DNA from 2 places in the Stenotrophomonas sp. YJH_SMC_81 genome. Region 1 is predicted to be linked to the other one. Evidence: predicted binding sites of a transcription regulator. Region 1 holds the regulator's gene; the other holds the start of a gene.
What was found. The regulator FliA, encoded in region 1, starts transcription of late flagellar genes. The targets are predictions, from matches to a motif close to TAAAGTTTNNCNNNCNNNGGCCGATAA.

Region 1 (3,405 bases):
TCGAGCAGGGCCTCGAACTCGTCGTCGGTGATCAGGTCGCTGCCACCCGCAGCGGGAGCTGCTGCGGCGGCGGGTGCAGCCACGGCACCGCCATGCATGTCGAACTGGGCGATCAGCTCCGGCGGCGCATAGCCCGGCTCGGTGCCGGAGGAAACTGCATCCAGCATCGCTTGCAGGTAGTCCAGCGATTGCTGGGCGGCATCGAAGTGATGGGCCTGCAGTACGGCCTGGCCCGCGCGCGCGATGCCCAGCGCTTCTTCGGCGGCGTGGCACAACTCGACCATGGCGGTGACGCCGAGGAAGCCGGCGCCGCCCTTGAGCGTGTGGTAGCCCCGGAACACCGCGTTGAGCTGCTCGGTGTCCTGTGGTGCCTGCTCCAGCGACACCAGCTGTTCGCCCAGGCGATCCAGGATTTCCTGCGCCTCGATGATGAAATCGGCAGTGATGTCGTCGGATACCGCGCTCATGCTTACAGCCCCAGGTCCGACAGCAGGTCGTCGGCGTCGTTCTGCGAGACCGCGTGGCGGTCCAGTCCCTTCAGTGCCGGCCCGGCCAGTTCCGGATCGGTGCGATGCTGTTCCGGCGGCAGGCCGAGCGCGCCGAAGCCCTCGTGCACGCGGCGGACGATGCCGACCACGCGACGGATGATCTGCCCGGTCAGGTCCTGGTAGCTCTGGGTCAGGGCGATCTCGGTGAGGTTGTGGCGGATGCGCTCGAGCTGTGCATCCTGGCCGGGCTGCAGGCCTTCGGCGCGCAGCTGTTCGGTCAGGCTGCGGCATTCCTCGGCCAGGTCCAGGGTGCGGTGCGTCGCCTGTTCGGTCATCGCCACCACGTGGTCCAGGCGTGCGCAGGCATCGTCCAGTTCGCCGGCCTCGCTGGGCACGGTCGGCAGTTCACCCAGGGCCTGCCCGAGCTCGCGGGCCAGCCGCGAGAGGCCGCTCATCATCGGCTGCGTGCGCAGCGCGACCAGTCCGTCGATGCGTTGCCGCCAGGCGGTTTCGTCACCGGACTCCAGTGCGTCCAGTGCTTCCTGCAGGCGCAGGGCGAGGGCATTCTTGTCGACCGTGGTGTCCATCAGGCGCTGGCCGCCAGGCGTTCGAAGATCTTGCCGAGCTTCTCTTCCAGCGTCTGCGCGGTGAACGGCTTGATGATGTAGCCGTTCACCCCGTTCTGGGCCGCTTCGATGATCTGCTCGCGCTTGGCTTCGGCGGTGACCATCAGCACCGGCAGGGTCTTCAGCTTGGCGTCGGCACGGATCGCCTTGAGCAGCTCGATGCCGGTCATGACCGGCATGTTCCAGTCGGTGACCACGAAATCGAACGGCTGGCTCTGCAGCAGCGACAGCGCGGCATGCCCGTCCTCGGCTTCGGCGGTGTTGGTGAAGCCCAGATCGCCCAGCAGGTTCTTGACGATGCGACGCATGGTCGAGAAGTCGTCCACGATCAGGATGCGCATGTTCTTGTTCAAAGCAGAGTTCCTTTGTTGTTCATTCCGGGCGGCCGGGGGCAGCTGCCTCGGGGATGTTCATTCTTCGAGGCCGGCGTCGACGGCCTCGAATACCTTCAGCCGGCCGCGCAGGCGCAGCACCGCCTGGCCGTGGATCTGGCAGACCCGCGACTCGCTCACGCCGAGCACCGCGCCGATCTCCTTCAGATTGAGTTCCTGCTCGTAGTAGAGCGAGAGCACCAGCTGTTCGCGCTCGGGCAGATGGCCGATGGCCTTGCCCAGCTCGCGGCCGAACTCGCTGCGCTCCAGCACCTGCTGCGGGGTCGGGCCACCCTGGGCGACCGTGTCCAGCTCGCCCTGGTCCTCGATGCGCGACTCCAGGCTCAGCACCTGGCCACGCGCAGCGTCTTCCATCAGGCGCAGGTACTCGGGCAGTGGCATCTCCATCGCGGCGGCCACTTCGGTGGCGCTGGCGGCGCGGCCGCTGCTCTGTTCCAGGCGGCGGATGGTGGCCGCAGCATCGCGTGCACGGCGGTGCACCGAGCGCGGCACCCAGTCGCCACGGCGGATCTCGTCGATCATCGAGCCACGGATACGGATCGAGGCATAGGTCTCAAACGAGGCGCCCTGGTCGGCGTCGTAGCTGCGCGAAGCCTCGATCAGGCCCATCATGCCCGCCTGGATCAGGTCGTCGACTTCGACGCTGGCCGGCAGGCGCGCGGCCAGATGGTGGGCGATGCGCCGCACCAGGTCCGAGTGCTGGGCGATGACCTCGTTGGCCGCCGAGCGCTGGACTTCCCTGTACTGGGCCGCGCCTTTCATGCCGCCACCCCGCGCTGCTTGAGAATGCGTTCGAGGAAGAACTCGACGCCGCCGCGTGGTTCGGTGGGCGCCTGCCAGCGGGCCGTGCGGCGCGCGATCTCGGTGATGGCCAGTGCGGACGGGCTGGACGGGTAGGCCTTCACCACCGGCTGCTGGCGCTGCACCGACAGGCGCAGCCAGTCATCCTGCGGCACGCAGCCCAGGTAGTTCAGCGAGACATCGGCGAGGAACTTCTCGCAGACGCGGGTCAGCTTCTCGTACAGTACGCGGCCCTCGTTGGGGTCGCGCACCATGTTGGCCACCACCTGGACGCGGTCCACGCCACGTTCGCGCGAGAGCACCTTGATCAGCGCGTAGGCGTCGGTGATCGACGCCGGCTCGTCACAGACCACCACCACGGTGTCCTGCGCGGCCTGGCAGAAGGTCAGCACGCCGTCGGTGATGCCCGCGGCGGTGTCCACCACCATGATGTCCAGCTCGCGTTCCAGCTCGGAGAACACGTTGACCAGGCCGACGTGCTCGGCCGGGGCCAGCTCGGCCATGTGCCGGCGGCCGGACGCGGCCGGGACCACCAGCACGCCGTTCGGGCCTTCGACGATGACGTCGTCCAGCGAGCAGCGGCCGGCAACCAGGTCGGCCAGCGTATAGGTGGGGTTCAAGCCCAGGATCACGTCGATGTTGGCCAGGCCGAGGTCGGCGTCCAGCAGCAGCGTGCGCTTGCCCATGCCGGCCAGCGCCACGGCCAGGTTGGCCGACACGTTGGTCTTGCCCACGCCGCCCTTGCCGCCGGTCACGGCGATGGTGCGCACAGGGCCGAGCGGCTCGCTGCGGGTGGCCGACAGCGGGAAGGTCTTGGTCAGCTTGGCGTACTCACGCGACGGCATGGTTCAACTCCGGGTTGCAGGGCATATCGGCCGCTCGGCGCAAATCTTCAAGGCGAAGTACGAGATTGGCCGCACTGGCCCGGTGCAGGTCGTCCGGAACGTCCTGGCCGTCGGTCACCCAGGTGATCGGCAGGGCGTGGTCCACGGCCACCGACAGGGCGTTGCCGAAGCGGCCGGTTTCGTCCAGCTTGCTCAGCACCAGGCCCTGCAGGTTGGCGGCACCGAAGCGGCGGACCACCTCGTCCATGTCGCC
Region 2 (3,405 bases), on a different contig from region 1:
CTGGTCGAGCAGGGCGCGCAGCAACGTGCCGAGCGTGGCGTGTTGGAGATCCATGACCGGGATGATATATAAGCGCTTATATATCTTCAACGCGGAGGTGGTTGATGGCCGTGTCCTGGATGCTCGTTGCGTTGCTGGCAGGGGCCTGCCCGGCGCAGGACGGAGTGCTGCGCGCGGCGGCCACCGCCGTGCAGGCGCAGTACCTTGACGAGGCGGAGGGCGCCCGTATCGCCGATGCCCTGCGCACCTGGTCGGTGCAGCAGCGCTATGCGGACAGCTGTTCGGATCCGGTTGCGTTCAGCGCACGCCTGAACCAGGATCTGGACATGTTCGATGGCCACTTCCATGTTGAACGCGTGGACGCAGCGGCCGGCCAGGACGATTGGTTGATGGCCTGGCGCGCCGATGCCCGCGGCAATGGTGCCGGCGTGCGCGAGGTGCGGGTGATGGAGGGCAACATTGGCTACCTGCGCCTGAGTACCTTCTATCCGCTGGATCTGGCGCGCCCGAAGTTCGCTGCGGCCCTTGCCCTGCTGGCCGACACCGATGGCCTGGTGCTGGATCTGCGCCAGAACGGGGGCGGCGACGATGCAAGTGCCGACCTGCTGGTACGCACGCTGCTGGACGCGAAGATCGACGCGGTGCAGCAGCTGGACCAGCGCGGCCGGCGCACGCCGGTCCCGCTGCCGCCTGCCAGCCTGCCTGCGTACCTGAAACCGCTGGTGGTGCTGATCGACCGCCGCACCGGTTCGGCGGCCGAGTTTGTCGCCTATTCGCTGCAGGCACTGGGCCGTGCGCGGATTGTCGGTACGCGCAGTGGCGGTGCCGCGCATATGTTTGGTGATCCTGTGCTGCTGCCCGATGGCTATCAGGTCAGTATTCCCGACCGGCAACCCATCAATCTGCGCACCGGTGGAAACTGGGAACGTACTGGCGTGAGGCCTGATGTGGCCGGCGGCGACGATCCGCTGTTCATCGCGCGGCAACTGCTGGCGCCTGCGAAGTCGTCAAGATGAACGCACGATTGCATGGCTGTCCTATCGCGGATGCGCGATTGCATGCCTAGAATCGAAGCATCCCGGTAGTTCCCGGGCGCTTCGAGTGAATGGACTCAATGAAGATTCTGTTGACCGGCAGTTCCGGCCGCATCGGGCGCGCGATCTTCGGTGCGTTGGCGGCTGCCCACGAAGTGGTGGGGCTGGACCGCAGTCCGTTTGCCACCACGCGCATCATTGCCGATGTCAGCGATCGGCAGGCCGTCGCGCGCGCGGTGCAGGGCGTGGATGCGGTCATCCATACCGCGGCCCTGCATGCCCCGCATGTCGGCCTGGTGCCGGATGCGGTGTTCCAGCAGATCAACGTGGAGGCCACCGCACACCTGCTGCAGGCGGCACGCGAAGCCGGTGCACGGCGCTTCGTGCTGACCAGCACCACTGCGTTGTATGGCCATGCCGTGGTGGCCGGTGGCTGCCGTTGGATCGACGAAGACACCGAGCCGCTGCCGCGCACGATCTACCACCGTACCAAGCTGCAGGCAGAGACCCTGGCCGAAGCCGCCGCCACGCCGGGCTTCAGCGTTCGCGTGCTGCGCATGGGCCGGTGTTTCCCGGAACCGCCCGAACGGATGGCGATGTTCCGCCTGCATCGCGGCATCGACGCCCGCGATGTGGCCAGCGCACATGCTGCACTGCTGCTCGACGAAGGCGCCCGGTTCGCGCGCTACCTCGCCTGTGCCCCGACGCCGTTCCGGCGCGAGGACTGCCTGGAGCTGGCCACCCACCCGCGTAGCGTGCTGGCCCGTCGCGCGCCACAGCTGCTGGCCGAATTCGAACGCCGTGGCTGGCCGCTGCCATTGAGCATCGACCGTGTCTACGACAGTGCCCGCCTGCGCGGCGCGCTGGGCTGGAAACCGTGCTTCGGGCCCGACGACGTGCTTCAGCAGTATGCCGTCGGCAGCATCGAGGTACTGCCGCGGGCACAGTGGATCAAGGACCGCGTGGCCGAGTGAGGGCATCGCAGAGGGGGAGCGTTGAGCCGACCCTGAGCGGATTCAGGAATGTGCAGGCCGACCGCCTCAACCTCGTTGGCGGGCGGCCGCTAACCCAGTGCGCTTCCAGCGCCGGGCGCGCCCCGGCGGCCGGTGGCCTGCGCGACGGATCGCGCGCCTGCGCGGTGCCCTCGTGGTGCCGGTCGTCCTGAACTGCCTTGCGGACCCTCCCATGTCTTCTTCCCGCTCTGCCGCTGCCCAACGCCCGGGCAGCATCGCCCACAAGTTGATGCTGGGCACCGCCGTGATCGCGCTGCTGTGCTTCGGCCTGACCGCCTTCCTGATCTACCGGCAGGCCAGCGCCAGTCTGATCAGCGCCTCGCGCCAGACCATGACCAGCGAGGCCAACGCTGAGGCGCGCCAGGTGGCGGCTGATCTGGGCACGGCTTTCGCCAGCAATGACGCCATGGTCGAGGCCGTGCTGGCCCAGCGTGCCCGTGGTGACATACCCGACCGCGCCAGCCTGGCGGCGGTGCTCGGCGAACAGCTGCGTGCTCATCCTCAATGGCTGGGCAAGAGCACCATGTGGGAGGCCGATGCCTTCGACGGCAAGGATGCGGAGTTCGTCAATTCCGAAGCACACGATGCCACCGGCCGCTACATGAGCTACTGGGCCTGGCAAGACGGCAAACCGCAGCAGTCGGTGATGACCGACTACACCGAGACTGCCAGCGGTTCCGGTGACTGGTACATGGTGCCCAGCCGCGACAAGCTGCCCAAGGTCAGCGAACCTTACGCCTATGACATCGCCGGCCAGAAGGTGCTCATGAGCACCCTGAGCACGCCGATCATCGAGAACGGCAGATTCCTGGGCGTGTTCACCGTCGACTTCTCGCTGGCAGCGCTGCAGAAGCACCTGTCAACGCTGAAGCCGATGGGGGCTGGCCGCGTCGAACTGCTGTCGCCCAAGGGCGTGGTGCTGGCCTCGGCCAATGCCGCCGAGATCGGCAAGCCGCGCAACGATGCCCTGACCCGCAGCATGCTGGCCGACATCGCCGCCGACCGTCCGTTCGAGGCCTTCAGCCCCGACGCGGCCGGCAACGTACGCGTGTATGTGCCGCTGCGCGTGGGCGACGCCCCGCAACGCTTCGCGCTGGGCGTGGTGATGCCGCATGCGGTGATCGTGTCTGAGGCACGCCAGCTGCTGTGGCTGACCCTGCTGGTCGGCGTGATCGCCGCGCTGACCCTCAGCGCCGGCGTCTACGTGCTGCTGCGCCGCCTGGCGATCCGCCCGTTGGCCGAAGCGGTACGCGTGGCCGGTGATGTCGCCGCCGGCAAGCTGGACAGCACGCTGCCGGCGCGCAGCAACGACGAAGTGGGGCGCCTGCTGGACGCAATGCAGGGCATGCGTGGGCAGT

Region 2: the regulator FliA is predicted to act here: its motif matches at 2,075-2,101, upstream of AC5P8U_RS04950 (methyl-accepting chemotaxis protein).

What each region holds. Positions count from the first base shown of each region.
Region 1 is NZ_JCAFUB010000003.1:325,973-329,377, forward strand. It holds gene AC5P8U_RS07935 (chemotaxis protein CheA) at 1-467, opposite strand, end outside; gene AC5P8U_RS07940 (protein phosphatase CheZ) at 470-1,075, opposite strand; gene cheY (chemotaxis response regulator CheY) at 1,075-1,467, opposite strand; gene AC5P8U_RS07950 (RNA polymerase sigma factor FliA) at 1,525-2,268, opposite strand; gene AC5P8U_RS07955 (MinD/ParA family ATP-binding protein) at 2,265-3,152, opposite strand; gene flhF (flagellar biosynthesis GTPase FlhF) at 3,139-3,405, opposite strand, start outside.
Region 2 is NZ_JCAFUB010000002.1:290,626-294,030, forward strand. It holds gene AC5P8U_RS04935 (MarR family winged helix-turn-helix transcriptional regulator) at 1-54, opposite strand, end outside; gene AC5P8U_RS04940 (S41 family peptidase) at 105-1,016, shown strand; gene AC5P8U_RS04945 (NAD-dependent epimerase/dehydratase family protein) at 1,115-2,008, shown strand; gene AC5P8U_RS04950 (methyl-accepting chemotaxis protein) at 2,220-3,405, shown strand, end outside.